Regions from separate parts of the Rhizobium sp. BIGb0125 genome, predicted to be linked through region 2. Evidence: predicted binding sites of a transcription regulator. Region 2 holds the regulator's gene; the other holds the start of a gene.
What was found. The regulator LexA, encoded in region 2, represses DNA repair genes until DNA is damaged. The targets are predictions, from matches to a motif close to TGTTCNNNNTGTGTTCNG.

Region 1: dnaE (DNA polymerase III subunit alpha) is a predicted target of LexA. The motif match lies at 1,649-1,666, and genes of this name have one in related genera.

Annotation. Positions count from the first base shown of each region.
Region 1 covers NZ_JANUDV010000002.1:227,160-236,894, forward strand. Annotated here, with positions in the region: gene dnaE (DNA polymerase III subunit alpha) at 1-1,406, opposite strand, end outside; gene M2418_RS05100 (ABC transporter ATP-binding protein) at 1,801-2,484, opposite strand; gene M2418_RS05105 (lipoprotein-releasing ABC transporter permease subunit) at 2,500-3,807, opposite strand; gene proS (proline--tRNA ligase) at 3,830-5,152, opposite strand; gene M2418_RS05115 (DUF1467 family protein) at 5,858-6,130, opposite strand; gene mce (methylmalonyl-CoA epimerase) at 6,370-6,774, opposite strand; gene M2418_RS05125 (ribonuclease J) at 6,864-8,531, opposite strand; gene M2418_RS05130 (biotin--[acetyl-CoA-carboxylase] ligase) at 8,730-9,491, opposite strand; gene nuoN (NADH-quinone oxidoreductase subunit NuoN) at 9,503-9,735, opposite strand, start outside.
Region 2 covers NZ_JANUDV010000003.1:657,914-667,648, forward strand. Annotated here, with positions in the region: gene M2418_RS11540 (glycosyltransferase family 39 protein) at 1-539, opposite strand, end outside; gene rpsD (30S ribosomal protein S4) at 797-1,414, opposite strand; gene M2418_RS11550 (TerC family protein) at 1,858-2,919, shown strand; gene M2418_RS11555 (ATP-binding protein) at 3,043-4,560, opposite strand; gene lexA (transcriptional repressor LexA) at 5,011-5,739, shown strand; gene M2418_RS11565 (ComEC/Rec2 family competence protein) at 5,844-8,342, opposite strand; gene gltA (citrate synthase) at 8,644-9,735, shown strand, end outside.

The sequences.
Region 1 (9,735 bases), on a different contig from region 2:
TCGCGCAGCGCCGCACGCGCCTGCAATGAACCGAAGGTAATGATCTGCGCTACCTGTTCGCGGCCGTATTTCTGCTGCACATAGCGGATCACCTCTTCGCGGCGGTCCTGGCAGAAGTCGATATCAAAGTCGGGCATCGAAACGCGTTCAGGATTGAGGAAGCGTTCGAACAGCAACGAGAAGCGCAGCGGATCAACGTCAGTAATGGTCAGCGCGTAAGCAACCAGAGAGCCCGCACCGGAACCACGGCCCGGACCAACCGGGATATCGTGGTTCTTGGCCCATTTGATAAAGTCGGCAACGATCAGGAAGTAACCGGGAAATTTCATACGCTCGATAATGCCGAGCTCGAAGTCCAGTCGTTCGCGGTATTCTTCTTCGGTATAGCCAGCGGCAATACCGAGCTTTTCGATGCGCATATCCAGGCCTTCAACGGCCTGACGGCGCAGTTCTTCCGACTCCGCCTTTTCGGCAGCATCGGTATCGTCACTGGCGCCGGTAAAGCGCGGCAGAATAGGTCCGCGCTTTTTCAGCACGTAGGAGCAACGATGCGCCACTTCGACGGTGTTTTCCAATGCCTCCGGCAAATCGGAAAACAGTTTCACCATTTCCTCGCGGCTTTTGAGATAATGGTCTGGCGTCAGGCGAAAGCGGGTATCATCGGAGACGATGGCGTTGTGGGCCACGGCCATCAACGCATCATGGGCCTCGTAATCGGCGCGTGACGGAAAAAAGGCTTCGTTGGTGGCAACCAGCGGCACGTCGTTTTCATAGGCAAGCGTCAAGACACGGCGCTCATGCGCCCGGTCGTAATTGCCCTGCCGCTGCAATTCCATATAAAGGCGATTGCCAAACAGGCCCTTGAGAGCCAGTAAGCGTTTCTCAGCCAGGGCGGTGTGCCCGTCTTTCAGGGCCATATCGACAGGGCCGCCAGAGGCGCCGGTCAGCACGATCAGCCCGTCATTATCGCCCTCTTCCAGCCAGGAGCGATTGACGCGTACCGACTGGCCACTTTCACCATCGAGATAAGCGCGACTGATGAGATCCACCAGACGCTCGTAACCCGCAGCGGTGGCTGCGAGGAACACAAGGGCGGGAAGTTTTGCGAGATTGTTCGAACGCCGTTCTTCAATGGCGTCTTCCATATCGACGGAAACCTGACAGCCGATAATCGGCTGCAAGCCCTCATCACGCGCCTTTTCCGAAAATTCCAGTGCCACGAACAGATTGTTGGTGTCGGTTATGGCAATGGCTGGCTGCCCATCGGACACCGCCTTGGACATAACCTTTTTTAGCGGCAACGCGCCTTCCAGAAGCGAATAGGCCGAGTGAACCCGAAGATGCACGAAACCAGGTGTTCCACCGGCCTGCCCTGCATTTCCATTGGTGGAATTGGTATCACTCATGCGCCGCATATCCCGTGTTCTGAATCACGGGGATTTTCTGATGTTCAGCCCGCAAAGTCCACAGCCAATAGCACAGAACAACGAGGACAACCGCACATACACGCTGTTATGTGCGGCAAAAATATCAGAGTGCAGTGAGGATCACAGAAAAGCTGGCAACAAAGACAGCGATGGAAGCGAAGGCGGCAACGTCACGGATCATGTCGGTCATTGTACTCTCCTTACTCGTTATGTTTCCAGTTTGTTCTCATTTTGTTTCAGAGTCAATATGTTTTTTTGGTCTCTTTTAAATTCCGTTGCGGCGTGAAAGTTCCCGCCTGATGTGCGCGCAAAAGAAAACCCGGCGCGGTGGCCGGGTTCTCCTCAAACTCAGGTCATGTGATGTGCGGCAAAATTAGAAGCTGACGATCTTGCCTTCGGAGATAGTGACGCGACGGTCCATGCGTGCGGCCAGATCGTGATTATGGGTCGCAATCAGCGCCGCAAGTCCTGACTGGCGCACCAGCGCCTCCAGTGCTTCAAACACATAATGGGCCGTCTCGGGATCGAGGTTGCCGGTTGGCTCATCGGCCAGCAGCAGAAGCGGTGCATTGGCAACGGCACGGGCAATGGCCACGCGCTGTTGTTCACCACCGGAAAGCTCAGCCGGGCGGTGATCGGCACGGTGGCCGATCCGCATGTAGTCAAGAAGCTGTGCAGCGCGCCGACGGGCTTCCTTGTCGGGAAGACCGGCAATCAATTGCGGCATCATGATATTTTCAAGCGCGGTGAATTCCGGCAGCAGGTGATGGAACTGGTAGACGAAACCGATATCGCTGCGGCGGATTGCCGTGCGCTTGTCATCCGCCAATGTGCCACAAGGCAAACCATCGACATAAACCTCACCCTCGTCCGGGTGCTCCAGCAAACCAGCAAGATGCAGCAGCGTGGATTTACCCGTGCCCGACGGGGCGACCAGCGCAACAATCTCGCCACTTCGCAATTCGAACTCGGCATTGTTGAGAATATGGAGGACACTGTCGCCCTGCCCGTAACTTCTATGTACGCCCGTCAGCCGCAACGCGATGTTTCTGCTCATGATATGTCGCGTTCCTTATTCGTATCGCAGAGCCTGCACAGGATCGAGCTTTGAAGCCCGCCATGCCGGAAAGATCGTGGCAATGAACGACAGCGTCAACGCCATGATGACAACGGAAATGGTTTCACTGATATCCATTTCAGCCGGAAGCTGGCTGAGGAAATAGAGCTGCGGATCAAACAGCACCGTACCTGACACCCACGAGAAGAACTGGCGTATCGATTCCACGTTCAGGCAGACAATCACGCCGAGCAGAACACCGGCAAAGGTACCCACAAGACCAATTGCAGCACCGGTCATGAAGAAGATACGCATGACCGCACCGGAACTTGCACCCATGGTGCGCAGAATGGCAATGTCGCTACCTTTATCCTTCACCAGCATGATGAGGCCGGAAATGATGTTAAGCGCTGCGACAAGCACGATCAGCGTCAGGATCATGAACATGACGTTGCGTTCAACCTGAAGGGCCGAGAAGAAGGTCTGGTTACGCTGACGCCAGTCGGTGATGTAAATCTGCCGGCCTGCGGCTTCTTCCACCAGTGGACGCAGTGTATCAACCTGATCTGGATGCTCCACGAACAGCTCGATCGATTGCACCAGACCATCTGCATTGAAATAAAGCTGCGCTTCGGGAAGCGGCATGTAGACCATCGAGGCGTCATATTCCGACATACCGATCTCGAAAACGCCTGAGATCGTGTAGGATTTGACGCGCGGATTGACACCCATCGGCGTGATGTCGCCTTCCGGCGCAATCAGGGTGATCTGGTCACCGGCTGTGACACCAAGTGACGAGGCCAGGCGGGAACCGACCAGCACGCCCTCACCGGACATGTAACCCACGAGATCGCCGACCTTGATGTTGCCGGAAACCTCTTTCAGCTTCTCAAGGTCCTCGCCGCGCACGCCGCGCACTAGCGCGCCGCTGCCTGCACCGGCGCGCCCCTGCGCCAGCGTCTGACCTTCCACCAATGGCAGCGCCATGGTGATGCCCTTGATGCCTGCAAATTTCTTGGCCAGTTCGTCGTAATTGTTAAACGGGCTATCAATGGGCTGCACGACCATATGGCCGTTAATGCCCAGAATGCGGGAAATCAGCTCGGTGCGGAAACCGTTCATCACCGCCATGACGATGATGAGCGTTGCCACACCCAGCATAATGCCAACAAAAGAAAAACCGGCGATCACCGAAATGAACGCCTCCTTGCGGCGGGCGCGCAGGTAGCGCCACGCGACCATGCGCTCAAAGGCCGAAAACGGCCGCGCAGCGGTATCCTTCACGGATTGACCAGCAGCGTTGTCAGCCCCGGCTTGTGCCATCTCGTCTCCCCGCCTCAGCCGTTCAGCCGAGGACCCTGTTCAATGCTGCTTCGATCGTGACGTTTTCACGTTCGCCGGTCTTGCGGTTTTTCACTTCAACTTCACCATTGGCAACCGAACGTGGTCCAACGATGATCTGCAACGGAACACCGATCAAATCGGCCGTTGCGAACTTCTGACCGGCACGGTCATCGGTATCGTCGTACAGCACATCCTTGCCGGCATTTGTCAGCGTATAATAAAGCTTTTCGCATGCGGCGTCGGTCGATGCATCGCCTGCCTTCATGTTGATGATGACAACATCAAATGGGGCAACCGAATCCGGCCAGATGATTCCGTTTTCGTCATGCGATGCTTCAATGATGGCGGGAACAAGGCGTGTTGGTCCAATGCCATAGGAACCCATGTGGACAAGGTGTTCCTTGCCATCCGGACCCTGCACCTTCGCACCCATCGGCTCGGAATATTTGGTGCCGAAATAGAAGATGTGGCCAACTTCGATACCGCGTGCCGAAATGCGCTTGTCTTCCGGCATCGCGTCGTAAGCAGCTTCATCATGCATTTCAGACGTGGCAGCGTAATCCGAGGTCCAGTCGTCAAACACCGCCTGCAGGCCAGCGACATCATCGAAATTGGTGTCGGCAGCAGGAATGTCGCGATCGAGGAAGCTCTTGTGGCAGAACACTTCCGATTCACCGGTGTCGGCCAGAATGATGAATTCATGGCTGTGGTTGCCACCGATCGGGCCCGTGTCAGCACGCATTGGAATGGCACGCAGACCAAGACGCGAGAAGGTGCGCAGGTACGCGGTGAACATCTTGTTATAGGAATGAATGGCGCCTTCCTTCGTCAGGTCGAAAGAATAGGCATCCTTCATCAGGAACTCGCGCGAGCGCATGGTGCCGAACCGTGGACGCAGCTCATCACGGAACTTCAACTGAATGTGGTAGAGGTTCAGCGGCAGGTTCTTGTAGGATTTGACGTAAGAACGGAAAATGTCAGTGATCATTTCCTCGTTGGTTGGGCCATACAGCATCTGGCGATCCTGACGGTCCTTGATGCGCAGCATTTCCTTGCCGTAATCCTCATAACGGCCGCTCTCCTGCCACAGCTCTGCGGACTGCAGTGTTGGCATCAGCAGTTCGACGGCGCCGGCACGGTTCTGTTCTTCACGCACGATCTTGTTGACCTTGTCGAGAACGCGCTTGCCCAGCGGCAGCCAGGAATAAATGCCCTGCGAATGCTGGCGGATCATGCCTGCACGCAACATAAGGCGATGCGAAACGATCTCCGCTTCCTTGGGATTTTCCTTGAGGATGGGCATGAAATAACGGCTGAGACGCATATCGGATTCCGTGACTTTGGCGATCCGGACTCTCCTGCCGGGAATCGCCGCAACAAAGGGCTGTTTGCGCCGTTCATAAACGTTTCCCAGACAGAAGGAAACCCGGCACTGGACAACACCAGAAACCACGCACATGACGATTTTGCGACATCAATATCCACTATTACTGATTGTCGCAGAATATTTTTGTCGCTTGCGTTGCGACATATCGCCCAATAGGGAATTTTTTGCCGACTGTAGCAAAAATGCAAAAAATCTAATGACAAGCATCGGAGATTGGGCTAGCTTTAGCTCATAAAACAGGCATGAAGAACAAATTCCTGCCAATTTCGCGGTCAGTCTTGGGAGGATCAGATCTTAGGCGCGCTTCGTCGCTGCCCCGGCAACGGTTACAGATCACGCGAAAATTAGAAAACAAGGCTTCAACGCCTTGTTTTTTTTTGCCTTTTAGCAACCCCTTAAACCGGGCGACGCAAATTTCGGCCAAATTGCGACTGTCAAGTCCACTAAATCACTCGAAATACTCTGTGCCGCATGTTCATGACAGGCATGTGACGGCAAATTTGTTGTAAAAAGACTCATCCCCTCACAAATAAGGGTCGAGCATCCACCTGCACTGATTTCGGCGTCGAAACCCGCCACTTTGCACACTCTCACAGTGTCCAGAAAACGCTGTCTGTGTGGGAGATGATCCAGCGTGCAACATCACCGATTGAACATCGGGAACAGTTCGAAGATGTCTTCCAACTCAAAATTGAACCACCACGTTAAAACCAGCCAGGACGCAAGCAGTGCGGCTGAAACGGCAGTGTTGAGCGCGATGACCTTCAAACCGCGGAAACGGGCTGGTGCACTCGCCACTGTGCCGGGTTCAACCGCCCCCTCTTCCGCCTGCGTCCGCAAACCAATGGGCAGCACGATAAACAGCGTGGTCCACCAGATGACGAAGTAGATTGCGAAATACGAGAGAACGGTCATGGGCACCTGCTATCCGGTTTGGAGCGCATCTTTCCCGACTGGTACGTGCGACGGGAAGACAGGCTGTTATGGGCAACTATAGGCAAACAAGGCTGGCGCACAAACAATGTTTTCAACAGTCTTCTGTGGCCAAGCGCATAAATTGATTCACTTTTTCGCGGCAAGGCATTGTTTCAGAATCGCTTTATCAAACGCCAGGAATTGAGAAACCACTTGAAGTGCGGCTTGCCAGATCTGTTTCAGACCTGCTCAAGCTCGATCAGCGTGCCGAAAAAATCCTTGGGATGGAGAAACAGCACCGGCTTGCCATGCGCACCGATTCTTGGCTCACCATCGCCCAAAACACGCGCACCGGACTGCTTCAGCTGGTCACGTGCGGCAAGGATGTCCTCCACCTCGTAACAGATGTGGTGCATGCCGCCGGCCGGATTTTTAGCGAGAAAGGCAGCAATCGGCGACGCGTCGCCAAGCGGCTCCAGCAGTTCAACCTTGGAATTGGGAAGTTCGACAAATACCACGGTTACGCCGTGTTCCGGCAAAGCCTGCCGTTCCGACAGGCTGGCACCCAGCATCTGGCCGTAGGCCGCCTCTGCCGCGCCAAGGTCAGGCACCGCAAGTGCCACATGGTTGATACGTCCGAGCATAGCCTCCTCCCCGAAGCCTGTGGGCCGACAGGATATGGGCAGTTCTTCCTGCCCATATCGTTTTACAATGAAGTTCTGGCCGCCGCCTGTCAGACTTTGGTCAGGAATACCGTCACAACAGGCTTTTTGCCCCAGCTCTGATGCGCTGTGGAGCGCACGGCGCGGCGCACCGCTTCGCGTACCATGTCGAGGTCCTTGCGCTTGCTGCGTGGAATGCTCTCCACAGCGCCAAGAACGGCGTCATAAAGCGTATCTTCCATATCCTCGCCTTCGTCATCGAACTCTGGCAGGCCAAAAGGCACAACGTCCGGATCGCCAACAAAGTCGAAACGGCTGTCGAGCACGACGTTAACAGAGACATGGCCAGCAAAGGACAGCTTGCGTCGGTCGCCGATGCCCATTTCCTCGAAATCACCCATCAGCTTACCGTCCTTGAAGACGCGGCCATGGGGCGCATCATCAATGACCTCTACCGGGCCGGGTGCCAGGCGCAGGATATTGCCGTTGCGAACCTTTGGCACGGTCGCAATACCGGCCTGCTCTGCCAGTTCCTTCTGGGCAACCAGATGAGCGGCTTCACCGTGAACAGGCACGAGAATCTGTGGACGGGTCCACTCGTACATTCTCAACAGTTCGTTGCGACGGGGGTGACCGGAGACATGCACCAGTGCCTCATTGTCTGTAACGATATGCACGCCCTGCTCGATCAGGCCGTTCTTGATGTCGATAATGGCCTTTTCATTACCCGGAATGGCACGGGAGGAGAACACGACAGTATCACCGGCCGCCAGCGCCACGTTGCGCATCTCATCGCGTGACAGCTTGGCAAGTGCGGCGCGCGCCTCGCCCTGCGACCCGGTGAGGATGAGCACCACCTTGTCACGTGGGATGTAACCATATTCATCTTCCGCCAGGAACGGCTTAATGCCTTCCATGATACCGATGTCGTGGGCAACGTTGACAACGCGTTTCAACGAACTGCCAAGCAGCAGCACTTCACGGCCAGCGGCTTCCGCCGCCTGCGCAATCGACCGGATACGGCCAACATTGGAAGAGAAGGTGGTGATGGCCACCCTGCCCTCGGCATTTTCAATGATCTGGCGCAGACCTTCCGACACTTCGTGTTCGGACGGCGAAACACCGTCACGCAGCGCATTGGTACTGTCGCACATCAGCGCCAGCACGCCCTCATCACCCAGCGCGCGGAAACGGGCCTCATCGGTCAAAGGCCCAAGTGACGGTGCGTCATCGATTTTCCAGTCACCGGTGTGAATGACGTTCCCCAGTGGCGTACGGATAACAAGCGACATTGGCTCGGGGATGGAATGGTTGACGCCCACGGCCTCAATTTCAAACGGCCCGACATTGATACGGTCACCCGCCTTGAACGGCGTAATCGGGATTTCGGCGCGGGTGCCTTCGTAATTGCGCTTGGCTTCCAGCATGCCAGCCGTAAAGCCCGAGGCGAAGACCGGCACGTTGAGGCCCGGCCATAAATCATTGAGCGCGCCGTAATGGTCTTCATGGGCATGGGTAATGATGATGCCCTTGAGATTGTTTTTCTGCTGTTCGATGTAGCTGATGTCAGGTAGCACCAGATCGACACCCGGCAGATCCAGACCGGCAAAGGTTACACCGCAGTCCACCATGATCCACTGGCGTTTGGCAGCCGGGCCGTAACCATACAGCGCCAGGTTCATACCAATTTCGCCAACACCACCCAGTGGCAGGAATACGAGTTCATCCTGTTTCGACATTGTTCTTTTCCATATCGCGGCGAAACGGGACCGGTACCGGTCGTTGTTTCATCACCGCTTGCAAACATCGGCATTTACTTAAAACCGCCAGTTTCACGGAGCCGATGCGCACCCGCTGTGACGCCTTGCGATTACCGAGCTGCAAGGATGCTCCAAGTCCAAAGGTGTTGCCTGCGTTACCGAGGTTGCGGTTACCTGTCAGGTGCCACCAAAAAATACATCGCCGGCGGCGATGGCGCGTGACGGGCCATCGTCTTCGTCCAGCAGAAGGAAACCATTATCATCAATTCCGGTGAAACGCCCGGAAATGGAACGATCCGGCAGATTGACGGTAATCCGCTCACCAATGCCGCAGGCCGCAGCCCGCCAGGCATTCATGATCTCGGCAACACCCTGCCCGCGGTTCCAGATTTCCAGTACCGACGCCGTTTCGCGGAACAGATGTGCAAACAGTTCATCGGGTGAACAGGACGCACCATGTTCCGACAACATCGTCACCGGATAGGCCGGATTATCAGGCTTGTGGGCAGTATTGATGCCAATACCACTGACGACGGCGCGGCGGCCGTCACCTAAGAATTCTGCTTCCATCAGGATGCCACAGGTCTTCTTGCGACCAATCAGGACATCATTTGGCCATTTGATCTCAAGTGGCTGTCCACCGGTTGGCAAAACCGTGCGCAGCGCACGATAAACACCAAGAGCAAAAGCCAGTGGCAAGGAGCCCATTTGTTCAGGCGCAGATGGATCAATCAGAAGAAGGGAAGCGTAGAGATTGCCGCGCTCTGAGACCCAGGGTCTGCCGCGCCGGCCACGCCCGCCTGTCTGGCGGGCAGCGGTAACCCAGAGATTACCAGTTTCGCCCGCTTTTGCGCGGGCGAAACACTCAATGTTGGTCGATGAGGTTTCATCCAGACCCTCGTGCCGGAATTCATCAATGAAATTCCGGCCGGGTCTCATGCTGGTTCCGCTCAAAAGAATGTCTTGGCTGCAGCGTTGACTGCGTTACCGACAGGTCCGCCGAACAGAATGAAGCCGAGAACGAAGAGACCGGACAGCGCATAGACAATGCGGTGTTCGATAGCTGGGCGCTCAAACTCACCCTTGGCATCGTCAAACCACATCACCTTGACCACACGCAGGTAGTAGAATGCACCAACAACCGAGCCAACCACACCGATGATAGCCAGTGCGTAGAGCTTGG
Region 2 (9,735 bases):
ACACCGGAGTGATATTTGGTCAGCATGGCCGCAGTGGCCAACAGGCCAATCATCACAGCATCAACAATCCGGCGCCCTTCAAGGCCGCGCAGATAGAATACGAACAGCCAAGCCCAGATTGGCGTCATTGCCGAATTGGCATTGTATTTGATGGCCAGGAACGACAGTGGCGGCATCAGCATGGCGCAAATGACCGCCATCAACTGCACATTGCCATCACCGAACCGCGCAGCAATGCGCCAGACGGCAGCAAAGGTCAGAGCGCAATTGACGGCGGAAAACAGGAAATAGGCCCAGTTCTCATGTGGGAAAACGGCAAACCATGCGGCCGTGGTCCAGCCGAAGAATGGCGGATGTTTGTAAGTGCCCCACTGCCACAGCGCGCCCCAGGCGTAGTTTTCAACCATGTCGCCATATTGGTCGAGGTTGAGCTTGGAGAATGCGGCATGCATGGTCAGCGCCAGAACGAACAGCAGAATGACGCCGACAATCGAGGCCGTCTTTCCCTGAGCAAACGCAATTTTGTCCGAACGTTCCATGGCCGATTTCCCAACAGCACGCCCTGCTTCAAGCGGCTTGATTTCATAACTTCACAAGGTCGAAGTCCCGATAGCACAACCAAAGGGGACACGCATTACGCAGTTGTGCATTCCTGCGCTTTTACGCAGAAAATCAAGGCTGGATTAGGTGCGAAAATCCGGCAACTGGAGACGCATCTCTGAAATCATCACGCCATGCCATGAATGCAAAAAAGCCGCCCCGAAGGGCGGCTTTTTCAAAATCAACTTCGCAGCGATTAGCGCGAGTAGAATTCGACCACGAGGTGTGGTTCCATGACGACTGGGTATGGAACGTCAGACAGAGCTGGTACGCGAGCAAAGGTCGCAACCATCTTGTTGTGATCAACTTCGATGTAGTCAGGAACGTCACGCTCAGCGAGCGAAACAGCTTCCAGAACAACGGTCAGCTGCTTGGACTTCTGACGAACTTCAACAACGTCGCCTGGCTTGCAACGGTAAGAACCAACGTTAACGCGAACGCCATTAACCGTGACGTGGCCATGGTTGATGAACTGACGCGATGCGAAAACGGTTGGAACGAACTTTGCGCGGTATACGATCGCGTCCAGACGGGACTCGAGCAGACCGATCAGGTTCTCGGAAGTGTCACCCTTGCGACGGTTAGCTTCGTCGTAGGTTGCGCGGAACTGCTTTTCACGCAGTTCACCGTAGTAGCCCTTGAGCTTCTGCTTGGCGCGCAGCTGCGTGCCGAAGTCGCTCATCTTGCCCTTGCGGCGCTGACCGTGCTGGCCAGGACCGTATTCGCGGCGGTTTACTGGGGACTTAGGACGACCCCAGATGTTTTCGCCCATGCGGCGGTCAATTTTATACTTAGACGATTCGCGCTTGCTCATCGTATTTCCTTCTCAACATATTATACCGGTTTGTTGCCAAACCGGATTAAGGAAACACGCCCTCCTCTGAGTTCTGTTGATGAACTCTGACAGGTCTCTCACATTTGCGAATGGAGAAGCCACGGGACATGTCGGTGATGTTGACTACCGAACGTCAGTTATTAAAACTGCAAGGCAGTCAACGAAACACACCGGGCTTTGCGGCCCGGCGTTGATGGGGCTTCTAGGTGGCCTTCATAAAATTGTCAACGAGAAAAAAATTGCATCCCGCCCTTGAAAGCGCATTTTCCTGCACTATTTCCTTTGTCGTGATCAGGACTCGGGCCCCTCTGGCGTATTACCGGACAATACGTGATGTCGAGTCTCTTTAGGTTGGGGCCCACGTTTATTTCTGTCACACGTTCCCCAGCCATATAGCCAACCTGTCCGGCAAAGGTTGACTGATGGACTTTCTGTTCTCGGATTTTCTCGGCACCCCCACATGGATGTGGGCGGTCTTCATTTCTCTCGTTCTTGGCCTTTTGGCACTGGACCTTGGTGTTCTGCATAAGAATTCCAAGGAAATCGGCATTCGCGAAAGCTTGCTGATGTCCGCTTTCTATATTGTCATCGGTTTGTCCTTCGGTGGCTGGATCTGGTACCAGTCGGGCCAGCAGCCTGCCATGGAATATATCACTGGCTTCGTGGTGGAAAAAAGCCTGGCGATGGACAACATCTTCATCATCGCCATGATCTTCTCCTATTTCGCCATTCCGCGCCAATACCAGCACCGCGTGCTGCTGTGGGGTATCTTGGGCGTGATCGTGCTGCGTGGCATCATGATTGCCGCTGGCGCTGCCATCGTCGAAAACTTCCACTGGGTGCTGTACCTCTTTGCGGCCTTTCTGGTGTTTACCGGCCTCAAGATGCTGTTTTCGGCCGATCATGATGAGAACGATCTCGACAACAACCGCATCCTGAAGTTCCTCAAGCGCCACCTGCCGCTGACAAACCGCCTCCATGGCGAAAAGTTCTTCGTCAAGGAAACCGACGAGAAGACCGGCAAGCTGAAAACCTTTGTCACCCCGCTGTTTCTGGCGCTGGTGATGGTGGAAATTGCCGACCTGATCTTTGCGGTTGATTCGATCCCGGCGATCTTTGCGATCACCACCGACCCGTTCATTGTCTATACGTCGAACATTTTCGCGATCCTTGGCCTGCGTGCACTCTACTTTGCGCTGGCTGCCCTGATCCACCGCTTCGCCTATCTCAAATATGCGCTGGCTGCGGTTCTGGTGTTCGTTGGTTCGAAAATCTTCGTGGCTGACATGCTGGGTCTGGCAAAAATCCCGCCTGCCGTCTCGCTTGGTGTGACCGTCGCAATTCTGGTGACCGGTGTTGTCGGTTCGCTGTTTGCCACACGCAAGCAAGCAAAGGCTGTCGAATATTGTCCCGCTTCACAACATCCCGAAACTCCACCATCCTCGGCGCAACGCCGAGGATGGGCACCACAAGATGGCCGGTAACATCAGGCCATGTCTGCGATTTCAGCACGATGATTCTCGGACGCGATCCGAGAATGAACAACAGCAGATGGTCGGGACGCACCCGACCATAAGATAGAATAACGGCTTAAAAAAACAGCAGCCTTATTCGGCTGCCAGCGTCGCCTCATCATCAGCCGCATCCGCATCACCGGGTGCGGTTTTTGCATCAAGGTCCGGAAATGCCACGATACGCTTGCCGGAGAAATCGGCATGCACCACGACCAGTTCCTTCTCCTCGAAATAACCGAGCAAACGGCGTGCACGGCGTGCAGAATGCGTGCCATAGGCGCGAGCAATACGGGCATCAGATGGGCAAGGCTCCTCGCCCAGCGCGGCTTTAACCAGCATCAGGAATACGCCCTGCAGATCGTCGGAGACGTTTTTCGACAGATCGAGTGCCGTTTGCCAGCTTTCACTTGCCGCCATTTCGGCATCAACGCCGGAACGGGTAATTGCCACCTGACGGCGGAATTCCGACAGCGCCATCGGCGTGCCGGGAATGCGGCGCATGCGGGCACGCACCAGAAAGTCCTGATAGAGCACCGCATCGGTGCGATAGGCCGACTGCGGATCATCCAGAATTTCGTAGAGAACGCCTGAAATCTTCTCTTCGCGCTCTTCCGGCGTCATGTCCGAGGCGCTGCTGCGCTGCGGCTGTTCGGAGGCTGGCGTGATCGCCGCCGGCGTCGAGCGCGACAGCTCTGCCAGAATGTCCGTTGTCGGGCGCGGTGCCGGTGGCGTGCGGCGCACAGGGGCGCGCGTAAATTCTTCCGGGTCTGGCGTGAAGATCAGGTCTTCCACGTCCTGCGGTGCATCGGGCAGCGGCATCAGCTTGGGCGATGACGACCGAGCCGAGGTTTCCACAGCACCAATGACGATAGGCAGTGGGCGGCGCGACAGAGCCGGGCCAAGCGCCACGAAATTACCACGCTGCAAATCGCGGAACATTTCCGCCTGACGGCGGTCCATGCCGAGCAGGTCGGCTGCGCGTGCCATGTCAATATCAAGGAAAGTACGGCCCATCAGGAAGTTGGAGGCTTCCGCCGCCACGTTCTTGGCGAGTTTTGCCAGACGCTGCGTGGCGATAACGCCGGCCAGACCACGTTTACGGCCGCGACACATCAGGTTGGTCATGGCGCCAAGCGAAGCCTTGCGGGCATCTTCGGTTACTTCACCAGCCACGGACGGCGCAAACATCTGCGCTTCGTCGACCACCACCAGCACCGGATACCAATATTCGCGGTCGGCATCGAACATGCCGTTGAGGAATGCAGCTGCGGCCCGCATTTGCTGTTCGACATCAAGACCTTCAAGCGTCAGGACGCAGGATACGCGGTGCTGGCGAATACGGTTGGCAATACCGGCCAACTCACCCTCTGTGCGCTCGCCATCCACAACGATATGGCCGAACTTATCAGCCAGCGTCACGAAGTCCCCTTCAGGGTCAATAATGACCTGCTGAACCCAGGGGGCGGATTGTTCCAGAAGCCTGCGCAGCAGATGCGACTTTCCGGAACCGGAATTGCCTTGCACCAGCAGACGCGTGGCGAGCAATTCCTCAATGTCGAGTTTGGCAGCCTGCCCACCCGATAGCGTTCCCATGTCGATGCCGACCTGCAATGCCCTAAAACCTTATACTGTCAAAAATAGATGTTGAATGCCGACTCCGAACGAGCAGCGAACCCTCCCCATAACAGAGATTTCAACGCAATGCTTCCTCGTGAAGGTAAAAATGCACAGGGAATATGCGCTGCCAACCCAATCTGGTGGAGAGAATCAAACGAACCGAATCATGGCACCTTACGATATCAGATCGATAATCATGCCGGTTGGTCGGCTAACGGGCGGTGTTGCGCGCCTCAGCTTTCTGACGGATCGTTTTGTGATGAATTGACGTGAAATCGTTTAAAAAACAGCGTGATAGGCAGCGATTACACGTCTTGGCTGTTTGAAAGAAAATTCACCGGCGCGGCGATTACGAAATATTAAAGCCTTGCGGAACACATATGGAACATATAGTGTATGTTCTGCATTTGTTTCGATTTTCATCAACGGTTGGGGTGCGACTTCATGCTCACACGCAAACAGCAGGAACTGCTTCTTTTCATTCACGAAAGAATGAAAGAATCCGGTGTTCCTCCCTCATTTGATGAGATGAAGGATGCGCTTGATCTCGCGTCCAAATCCGGCATTCACCGGTTGATCACAGCGCTTGAAGAACGTGGCTTCATTCGCCGCCTGCCAAACCGGGCGCGCGCACTGGAAGTCATCAAACTTCCTGAAGCCTATTCGCCAAGCCTCAAACCACAGCGTGGCTTCTCACCAAGTGTGATCGAAGGCAGCCTTGGCAAACCAAAACCGGTTGTCGCCCCTGCTCCGACCCCCGCGCCTGTCAGCGCCAATGATGGCGGCAGCTCGGTATCGGTGCCGATGATGGGACGGATCGCGGCCGGTGTGCCGATCTCCGCCATCCAGAACAACACACATGATGTGTCCGTGCCGGCTGACATGCTGGGTTCTGGTGAACATTACGCACTGGAAGTGCGCGGTGACTCGATGATCGATGCCGGCATCTTTGACGGCGACACGGTCATCATCCGCAACGCCAAGACCGCCAATCCCGGTGACATCATCGTGGCGCTGGTCGATGATGAAGAAGCGACCTTGAAGCGTTTTCGCCGCAAAGGTGCATCGATTGCGCTTGAAGCTGCAAACCCGGCCTATGAAACCCGTATCTTTGGACCTGACCGCGTCAAGATTCAGGGCAAGCTGGTCGGCCTGATCCGCAGATACCACTAAGCGGTCATCAGCAGACCCATATCACTGCCAGGTGACGCGCCAGCGCGTCATCGCTACTGTCGCCGGAAAACGCCCGACAAAACTTGCCTTCAACTCACTTTAGTCTAGTGACGGTCCAGCAGTTGCGAGACATGCGGCGGTACTGCTGTTTCAAATGTCCTGCTGCGCCAGTTGTAATAACGATGCATGGTCCATGGACGGTAGGAACCATACATGGCAGCTGTCATTCTCTCTATCGGCAAATGCCGGTTTGCGGCGGTTGTTGCCTCAGTTGAAAATGTGATCTCCAGCGATCCGGTGCGCCGCAATGTCTGGGCACTGAGCAAAAAGGCGCCGGAGCGGCAGGTTTCAAATGATGTGGGACGCGTGGTGATAACCACAGAACCGATGTCGCAGGCGAGACCAAGATATCTGTTATCCAGCACGGAAATCACCACCTGCCCCTTCGCTGATCTGGCGATGCACCAGCTGTCGCGGCGGCAGGTAAAGGCATCAGATGCGTTTGTAACGGCGGCAGACATCACCTGCCTTTCCGTCTGAATGGTGTGTTCGTCCAGCATCGGCCGTCTTGATCGTGGTGGCGCAGCATCAGCATTGCCAGTCGTTTTGTCATTGGTGTCGTCAGGCGGAGGTTCTGGGACCGGCAGTTCCGGCAGCATGTTTGGCCGAATATATTTGTCAGGTAAGAACAAAGCCCGCGCCCATTGGTCATAGATAAAGCCGAATGGGCGTTGGCTGGTGCTGGCAACCTGATCCTCGCCAACCAGTGCCATCAGTTTCCCGTCCTCAAAAACCACCAGATCGGCATTGTCCTGCTGCCGTGACAGCACAAACAGCACAAGGCCTGCCAACAGGAACACAGCACTTACCCAAGCCAGTCGGGTGCGAAACAGTGTCAGCGCCAATAGGCCAAGCGTTCCAGCGCCCAAAAACCATTGATGCTGTCGTCCGACCCCGGCATCGCCTCCCCATGAGGCCACATAGGTGGCAATATCAATTGTCATCGCCATGCCGTAACCCATGACGGTCAGAAACGGCCCGTCCAGCCCGAAGGGCATCAGCAACATGGCGATCAAGGCAAAGGGCATGACGATGAAAGACATAACCGGCATGGCGGCGAGGTTCGCCGCCAGTCCATAGGTGGTGACACGGTGGAAATGTTCCATCGAATAGATGGCCGTGGAGACCCCGCCAATCAGCGAGGTCACGACAATACCGGCGCAGAAGCTGCCAAAGATGGACAGGCCCTTCAGGGTAAGCGGCGTATGTGTCGTCCGGAATGTTGCGCTGTCTTGTGCGGCGCGCCGCCGTGTCCAGAAACCATACGCGGCGACCAGCGCAATGGTTGCCGCAAAGGACATCTGGAAACTTGGCCCCATGACCTCTGACGGCGAAACGCAGATAATAATGATGGCGGAAATGGCAACATTTCTGAGGCTGATCGAGGGACGGTCAAACAGCACGGCGATCAGCATGATCGACATCATCAGCCATGCCCGTCCGGCAGACACTGCAAACCCTGAAATCAGGTAATAGGCGAGCGTCATGATAAGGGCGGCAAAGGCAGCGATCTTCTTGACCGGCCGCCTCTCGGCAAAACCCGGAAAACAGCTGAGTGCCGTGCGCAAGCCAACGAAGAATATGCCCGATGCCAGCGCCATGTTGAGGCCCGAGATGGCAACGATATGGGCAAGGCCGGACACACGCAGTGCTTCCATGGTGGTTTCTGATATTGCACGCCGTTCATCGGTTATGATCGAGGCGGCAAAAGCGCCGGCGTCGCCGCCAATCGTGCTGCGGATGCGCTCGGCAATGGCGCTGCGCAATTGATAAAGCCCTGTATCAGTCACACTGAGCCAGTGTCCGCGTTCCGCAATGCGGCGTTTGATCGCCTCACTCACCGCAGGCTGTGGCGCTCCATAAAAGAAACCGGTTGCACCTATGCCATTAAAATAGCCGGAAAAGGCAAAGTCATTCAGACCAGGCAAGGCCGGTCCTGAGGGTGGAGACAGGCGTGCGCGGCCGGTAACGCCCTGCCCGATTTCTATCGGTTGATGGCGACTTCTTGATAGTGCCGTGATCTTCTGCGGCGGGCGCGACAGTACAGGGTTTTCAGTCCCGGTGACCGATATGATGTAGCGCCAGTACCCGCGGGCATCCACCTCGCGTCGCTCGACAACACCTGACACAACTGTGGTGACGGGCGTATCGATGGTGACAGTATCCTGCCGCCAGCTTTCCAATTGCGCCAGCAGCATGCCTGCCAGACACAGCGCAACAAGGTTAAGCAATCCTGCCAGTGGTGCCGCGCGGTACCGAAGCGTGAGCGCCAGTGTGCCGGCTAAACAAAAGCCGCCAGCAAGCAGGTAGGGTGACGGTGTCTGAAGGCTCGAAAACCAGATGACGGCACCGACTGCCAGAAAAACCGGAATGCAAAGAAAGCCGTGGCCATAGGCCTTTTCGATGTCCAACATGCGCGACAGCGACGATATCCGACCGGATAAATTCCCTGCCGTTGCAGACTGTTCATAAACCTCTGCTACCCCGCCCTGATATCGTTGCAGAGCAAAGGAATCACCCTCACCGGGGAGATCAAGTCTCAACGGTTCCTGCTGTCGCAATTCTTGCGATGGTCTTACAGTCAAACCCGCAGCTCCCCCGCCGGACAGGGGGTAATTTGCAACCGGCACAACAACAATGCAACCACTTATATTTTAAGGAAGCATTGACCTAATATGAAACAGTCAAACGCCAAAAGCCTAGTTTTTGGCACAAGTTGATACCGCAACGCACAATTTGCCTTTTGGATAGCTTGGCATATGGCGCAGGATCAGATAGCTATCCTGAACGCTTAACGCCTAGATGCCTCACGGCATCCAAAACGCATGTTCTCGGAGGATTATGATGACGGAAAAAAGCGCTTCTATTACGCTCGGCGACAAGACAGTAGAACTTCCCATTCGAGAGGGAGCGATAGGCCCAGACGTCATCGACATCGCTGCATTGTACAAGCACACCGGCAATTTCACCTATGATCCCGGCTTCACATCGACTGCATCTTGCGAATCCAAGATCACCTATATCGATGGTGACGAAGGCGTCCTTCTGCACCGCGGTTACCCGATCGAGCAGCTTGCCGAAAAGGGCGATTTCCTTGAAACTTGCTACCTGCTTCTGTACGGCGACCTGCCAACAGCAGAACAGAAAAAGGATTTCGACAACCGCGTAACGCGCCACACCATGGTGCATGAGCAGATGACGAAGTTCTTCAGCGGTTACCGCCGTGACGCACATCCGATGGCTGTGATGGTTGGCACCGTTGGCGCCCTGTCTGCCTTCTACCACGACTCGACCGACATTACCGATCCGCACCAGCGCATGGTCGCTAGCCTTCGCATGATCGCCAAGATGCCGACAATCGCGGCAATGGCTTACAAGTACCACGTCGGTCAGCCATTTGTTTACCCGAAGAACGACCTCGACTACGCGTCGAACTTCCTCAACATGTGCTTTGCCGTTCCATGCGAAGAGTACAAGGTGAACCCGGTTCTGGCCCGCGCCATGGACCGTATCTTCATCCTGCATGCTGACCATGAGCAGAACGCATCGACCTCGACTGTTCGCTTGGCAGGTTCTTCCGGTGCAAACCCGTTCGCCTGTATCGCAGCTGGCATTGCCTGCCTTTGGGGCCCTGCCCATGGCGGCGCCAACGAAGCAGCGCTCAACATGCTCAACGAAATCGGCTCTGTTGACCGTATTCCTGAGTATATTGCCCGCGCCAAGGACAAGAACGATCCGTTCCGCCTGATGGGCTTTGGTCACCGCGTGTACAAGAACTACGACCCGCGCGCCAAGATCATGCAGAAGACCATGTATGAAGTGCTCGAAGCAACGGGCAACGGCGACGACCCAATCATGCAGGTTGCTCTGGAACTGGAAAAGATCGCCCTGTCCGATCCGTACTTCGTCGAAAAGAAGCTGTACCCGAACGTCGAC